DNA from 2 places in the Bifidobacterium sp. ESL0798 genome. Region 2 is predicted to be linked to the other one. Evidence: riboswitches for the same ligand, from Rfam matches in the RefSeq annotation. Region 2 holds a riboswitch; the other holds the start of a gene.
The links. Region 2 has a riboswitch for thiamine pyrophosphate ahead of OZX74_RS05230 (ECF transporter S component). Riboswitches for the same ligand answer to the same signal wherever they lie in the genome.
Positions count from the first base shown of each region.

Region 1: it holds a riboswitch for thiamine pyrophosphate, as region 2 does, so the genes downstream of both, OZX74_RS06910 (hydroxyethylthiazole kinase) here and OZX74_RS05230 (ECF transporter S component) in region 2, are expected to answer to the same signal.

Region 1 covers NZ_CP113914.1:1,639,387-1,642,764, reverse strand. Annotated here, with positions in the region: gene thiE (thiamine phosphate synthase) at 1-516, opposite strand, end outside; gene OZX74_RS06910 (hydroxyethylthiazole kinase) at 614-1,549, opposite strand; TPP riboswitch at 1,541-1,662, opposite strand; gene OZX74_RS06905 (acyltransferase family protein) at 1,785-2,744, shown strand; gene OZX74_RS06900 (NAD(P)H-binding protein) at 3,014-3,378, opposite strand, start outside.
Region 2 covers NZ_CP113914.1:1,221,383-1,224,760, forward strand. Annotated here, with positions in the region: gene OZX74_RS05225 (ATP-binding cassette domain-containing protein) at 1-726, opposite strand, end outside; gene OZX74_RS05230 (ECF transporter S component) at 766-1,395, opposite strand; TPP riboswitch at 1,445-1,556, opposite strand; gene OZX74_RS05235 (dipeptidase) at 1,742-3,109, opposite strand; gene OZX74_RS05240 (DUF3043 domain-containing protein) at 3,250-3,378, shown strand, end outside.

The DNA of each region.
Region 1 (3,378 bases), 420 kb from region 2:
GTGGTCGGCACCGATGACGATGCAGTCGGGTTTGGTGGTGCTCGGATGCAACGGGCCCGCGCCGATGTAGTCGATGGTGTCGGCGGGCAGAGCGTTGGCGGCTTTCACTTCGTCCAGCACCTTGCAGCTTAAGCCGATGATGGCGTCCGGTCCGAGCAGCTTGCGTGCCTCAGTCGGATTCAAATCGTCCTGTCCGATGTGCACGCCGTCGACTTTGATGCCCATATCCCGGCACTGCCAGGCGGCATCCACACGGTCGTCGATGACCAGCGGCACGGATTGCGAGGCACCGGCCTGCGCGATGACTTCGGCGCTCTGCCGCGCGATTTCGGTGATGTCTCTGGCGTCTCCGGGCTTGACACGAATCTGGACGAAGGTGATGCCACCGGCCAAGGCCTGTTGCACGATGTCGGGGACAGGCCGCGATTTGGTGTCTGCCGGGCCGAGCACGAGGTAGGAACTCAGGTCGAAGTTCTTGCGCATGGATGCAGGGAATACTGAATTATTTGTAGTCAAAATTTATTCGATTCTGTAATAGGTAATAAAATATAGACTGTATGGATTTTTTAATTACCCCGACCATATGAATGTAGGGCAATCAAAGAAGGTGGCTTCAGCCGAGAATCGGTGAGGCGGCGATTTGCTCGGGTGTGGTCGACCACAGGCCGTCGAGGAAGGCGACCTGGAATGAACCCGGGCCGTGCGAATTGGACTCGCCGGTCTCGCTGGCACGGTTGTAGAGGGCGCTCGCGGACAGTGCCGCGGTCAGAGGATCGGCAACGGCCAGATAGGTTGCGGTCACACCGCCAAGCGAACAGCCGGCTCCGGTGATCTTGGTCATCATCGCGCTGCCGCCGGGCAGACGATAGGTGTGCTCGCCGTCGGTGACGAGGTCGGTTTCGCCGGAAACAGCGACCGCGCCTTGGCCTTGTGCGTCGGACTTGGCGATGAACCGTGCAAGTGCCTTGGCGCTGGCCTCGGCCGCCTCGACGTCATCGGCGGATTCCACACCCACCGGTCCGCTGGATTGCTTTGAAGCGTCTTTTTTGCCATCCACGGCATCCTCATCCAGCGGCAGCTCCCACATCTCGCGCAGTTTGATGATCTCGGAAGCGTTGCCGCGGATGATGGTCGGCGGGGCCGCCTTGAACGACTTCAAAATGGCGGTGCGTGTGGTGCCCATTCCCGCAGCCACCGGATCCAACACCCAGCGATGGCGATCGGCGTGGAATTTCTGCGTGATCTGGGCCAACGCGTCCTTGTAGAACGGCAGCAACGTGCCCACGTTGATATAGCTGGCCCCGCTTGCCGCTTCTCCGCCCGCGATGTCGTCAGGCAGGAAGCTCATCGCCGCGGTGCCGCCCGCTGCCAGCTGGGCGTTGGCGACCAGATTGATGGTCACGAAGTTGGTGAAGGACTGGGCCAGTGGCGTGGTGTCGCGCACCGTCTGCGCGGCCTTGCGAATGAGCTCGCGCAACGGGTCGTTCGCCGCCAAATCGTTGAGATTACTGAGATTGCTGTTTGCTGATGAGTATGCGTCATTGACCATATTCGCGTCTCCCTACGATGGTATTAACCAACAGGTTCCAAGGGTCGAGCATTGTGCCCGTCTCAACTTGCGTGACCGCCGCAGCGGCTTCGCAGGTTCCCCTGCACTTACAGCTCAAGACGCTATGTCCTTCATTGGACAAGATGGATTCCCAGTCATCGGGATGGCCGGTTTCTGTGATATATCACCACGGTATATTCTGGGGTTTGTTGTTGATAGAGACAGGGAGTGTGGGATGGGTTCAAGAGTGCGTTATTTTGATATCGCCAAGGGAATTGCCATGATTGGCGTTGTCCTTGGCCATAGCATTCTTCTGGTCTCCCCGATGGGCACCGTCTCGAACTGGCTCTACATCTTCTTTTTCTCGTTCCATATGCCGTTGTTCTTCCTGCTTTCCGGGTATTTCATGCATCCCGATCGCCGATTCGTGTGGCGCAAGGAATCAAGGGAATTGCTGCTTACCTACGTCATCACGGCAGCCATGGTGGTGCTTCTTCACCTGGTTGTTGCGCTCCTGACCCATCGTGACGTTGCCGGCATCGTCGGTGGTTGGACGGTGGCCGCGTTGTACGGTTCGGGTTCCGATATGACCAATACCCTTTTCCCTATGTCGCGCTACATCGGTGCCATATGGTTTCTTCTGGCGTTGTTCTGGGCGCATCTGCTGGTTCATGTCGCTTACCGTCTTCCGGCCACTCCGTTGTGGGTTCTTGTCTTTTTCGCTTGCGGCTATGTGTCTTCGCGTTATGTCTGGTTGCCGTTGAGTGTGCAAGCGGGTTTGACAGCAACGCTTTTCGTATATTTGGGATGCCTGGCAAAACGCTTTGATATCGTCGGGATTTTCCGCCGCTGGCCCGTCCTTTGGTTTCCCAGCGCGCTCGTCTGGGGCTTGGCGATGTGGAAATTCACCGCATTCGGCTTGGCGACGAACTCTTATGGGCAGACTCCGCTGCTTTCGATTGTCGGGTCGATAGGCGCCACGTTATGCATCGTCGGCGTCTCCGCGGTCATTGACCGCTGGATTCCTTACCTGAACAAGGCTTTGGCGATGATTGGCAGGTACACGCTTCCGGTTTTCTGTGCGCATCTTCTGGAGGAGGATGACCTGCCTTGGGGCACCATCGTCGAAAGGCTTCAGCCGTTCGTTGGCTACCAAGCGGAGCCGTTTGTCATTTTGCGGCGCGCTCGGTTCTGATTGCGGTGATGGTGCTGCTGCTCTATCGAATCCCGAGGATCAACGTCGTTTTCTTCCCCTCGTTGGCCAAGAAGATTGCGGCATCGAAATCTTGAGTGTTCCTTGAACTGACGGTTTATCGTTGTCTGGTTTTGTAGGCTTGTCTGTTTTGCGGCGTCCGATTGAGGTTTCCTGAGGCTTTCTGATACTTCCTGATAATAAAAAGCCGTCGCCTTCCATTACCGTAATTGGCTGAAGGTGACGGCTTGTGAATGTTGATATACCTGTGATTACCAGCGCACGGAGATGCGCTCGCGGTCATGCGGATGCTCGGTTTCGATTTCGTCGACCATGGCGATGGCGTAGTCGGCGTAGCTGATGGCGCTTTTGCCGTCCGCGTCGGTGGTGTAGTCCTCGCCCGCAAGTACGTAATGTCCGGTGCGCTCGCCGTCGGCCTGGAAGTCGCCGGCAGGGCTGATATAGGTCCAGTGCACGTCGTCGCGGCGGCGTAGCGCGTCGAGCGCCTTGCCCATTGCCAGCGGCACGCCTTTGATGGTGTCGGGGAACGAATCCGAAAGCTGGGCCGTGTGTTCCTTGTTGGTGTAGAGGCTTCCTGCACCGCCGACGACCAGCAGCCGCGTGTCGGTACCGGAAA
Region 2 (3,378 bases):
CGGATCGAGGTTGGCGGTCGGCTCGTCCAGTAGCAACGCCCCGGGCTGCATGGCCAGCGCACCGGCCAACGCAAGACGCTGCATCTGCCCACCACTCAAATGCATGGTGGAACGATGCAACTGCAATCCTTCAAGTCCTACTGCAGCAAGGCTTTGCTTTACACGTTTCCAAATTTCAGGCCGTGGCACACCCATGTTTTCCGGACCAAAGGCGACGTTATCGCCCAAACGTTCGAAAATCGTCTGCGCGTCTGGATCCTGCAACACAAGTCCGACCCGTCCATGGGCGGCGGCAGCCGGTATGCCATCGACGAAGACGCCGCCCTCGGTAATGCCTCCTTCGGAATCCTCGACTGCGACAACCTGACTCGTTTCATTTTGGCCGGCTTGGTTCGCAGTTTCCGGAGTATCCCCGCCGAGCAGGCCAGAAGCGGCTTCGAGTATCGTCGATTTGCCGATACCGGAGGCTCCCAGCAGGAGTACATGTTCGCCGGGGTGAATGTCAAGGTTCAGGCCACGCACGGCGAAATGCCGGCGCGAGGCATGGCGGTAGCCCCATTTTTTGAAACTGATTGAAGCCGGCTGCACCTTGGTGAAAGATTTGCCATCAACGTGTTTTCTATCTTGCAAAGCAGCTTGATCAATGGCACTATCGGCGTCCACGGCATGCTGAAGCGAGCCATCGCCTTTTCGGCTAACGACTGCCTTCGCTTGTCTGCCTTGCATACGTTCCCCCATCGATGCCTGAATTCTATCTGATACCACTCACTTGGAAGCGGCACGGACCTGACGGCCCGAAGCGAACTTGTCGATGGCGCCGGTCTTGGCGATGGCGATATAGAGATACCACATCAGCACGCCGGCCACCAACGCTCCGGAAATCACCGTGGCGACCAAATACCAGATGCCGTATGCACCCGTCATGTTGAATCCCTGCAGATGGGTGAAGAACGTATAGGCCCAGCAGCCGATGGCCGATACCACGCCGGACAGCGTGAGCGTGAGCAGGTTCCAGACCTTGTAGGCCACGCAGAGGAACACCACCTCGGCGCAAAGCCCCTGCACCAGCGCGATCAGGAAGGTTTCGGTTCCGCCCCAGGAATTGCCGAGCAGGGCCTCGAGCACGCCCGCCACGACTTCCGCATAGGTCGCGGCCCCCGGCTTGCGTACGATGACGGCCGCAAGAGGACCAGCAAAGAGCCAAAGCCCGTTCATCAGGCCGCCAAGGCCAGGGACGAGCGCGTCCAGCGGAGAACCGATGGGACCATACAGCAGAGCCGCGGCCCAGTAGACGAAAGTGCTGACCACGCCGATGACCGAAGCCACGGCGATATCGACAACACGCCATTTGAGATTCGGTTTGGAGATAATGGTCGTCTGATTTGATGATGTCATGATTTGTGCCTTTCTGTGGTGCACACCGTTTATCGGCGCGCATACCAAGGCACGGGAAAGAGAGACGTCCGTGCGCCGGCATTGTCCGGACTCACGTTCATTCGGTCGAGGAAATCCTCATCTCAGCCGGCCTCGAATGGCCAGCCCCCGTGTCAATTCGCCATCCTAGAGCCATCCCCTGTCAATCTCCAACCTAATGCCGTGTGGGGCGGGGATATACAATGTTCGGGACGCTCCTTGGCCGCTCGGCCGTGTCTTACGCCCGAACATCGCATATCCCCGCCCCACACTCTGTACAAGGAATCTGACTGACAGGGGTTGCGGGAGGTGGCTCACCAGCGAATAATTACTTCGCGAGTTTGTCCAGAATCAGGGCCTCGGTGAGGACGTTGTTTTTAAGGCTCGTCAGGTCGATGGATTCGTTGGGGCTGTGGGCGTTGCCTTTGGGGTCTTCGGGGCCGGTGACCAGGACCTGGGCGTCGGGGAAGATGCGCTGCAGTTCGGGGATGAACGGAATCGAGCCGCCTTCGCCCTTGTTGATCGGCTCGACGCCGAACGCCTCGCGCATCGATTCCAGCGCATCCTGGGTGGCCTCGGCGTGGGGATCCATGCTCCAGCCCATACCGGTATCAAGCGTGGAAACCGTAACCTCGGCACCGAACGGGGCATGTCCGGTCAGGAAGTCGGTGACGGCCTTGGCCGCATCCTCGGGACGCTGGTTTGGCGCAGTGCGGATGGAAAGACGGAAACGGGTCTCGTTGGCGATGACGTTGAACGAGCCCTCGACCGGGTGCGCATCGAATCCGATGACCGAGATGCTGGGCTTGGTCCACAGTCTCGAGGCCAACGAACCGGAGCCGGCGAGGCGATAGGAGGAGACCACCGAGGAATCGGCTCGGAAGCCGGCCTCGTCGAGGTCGCGCTGGAGTCCTCCAACGGGGTCGCCGCCAGTGAGTCCGGGAATGTTCAGCGATCCGTCCTCGGCATACATCGAGGCAATGAGCATGGCCGACAAGGTATTCGTATCAAGGACCGGGCCGCCGAACTGTCCGGAATGCACCGGATGCTCCAGGGCACGCACGGTGACATCCAGATCGGTGTTGCCTCGAAGGCTCGTGGTGAGACTCGGGATTTCGGCGCTCCAATTGCCGGAGTCGGCCACGATGATGACATCCGAATCGAACGCGTCGCGGTGGGACTCGATGAAGGGGATGAAACTCGCCGAGCCCATCTCCTCCTCCCCTTCGATGAAGACCTTGACATTGACCTTCAGATCGTCGCCCAATGCGTGCAACGCACCGGAATGGATGGCGATGCCGCCGCCGTCGTCGGTCGCGCCACGTCCATAAAGACGTCCGTCGATTTCGGTCGCCTTGAACGGGTCGGTATCCCAGGCCGAGGCGTCCGGGACCGGCTGGACGTCGTGATGCGCGTAGAGCAGCACTGTAGGCGCTTCGGGATCGACGATCTTGGAACCGACCACCTCGAACGCTCCCGGAGTGCCGTCAGGGTTCTTTGACTGCACCACTTCGGCGTCCACCCCACGTTCCCTGAGCTCGTCGGCCACGAATTGCGCCGAACGACGCATGTGCTCGCCGGTGATGCCCTGCGCCGAAACGGATTTCAGCGCGACCTTCCTGCTCAGCAGATCGACGACACGCTCGAAATCGTCATCAACCCGAGAGCGCAGTTCTTCCTTGTCCAGTACAGCCATGTGATGCTCCTTGTCAGATTTGTCCGTTATCTCGATCATCACACAGCCCCGGGAAAACGCGAGAAAACCGTTGAATATTCCTCTATTCCCCGCCCTTTGCCTCGATTCGCGAGTCGAGGCTTGCCCGTAATCTCAAGAGAATGACATGGAATCCTTTCAGCAAGGACAAAGACAAGGAAACGGCGCAAAAATCCGTCGATTCCACATTACAGGAATCTGACGCGCAGGAAAGCAAGGGGCATCCCACGCCCAAGCGCAAAGTCGCCGAA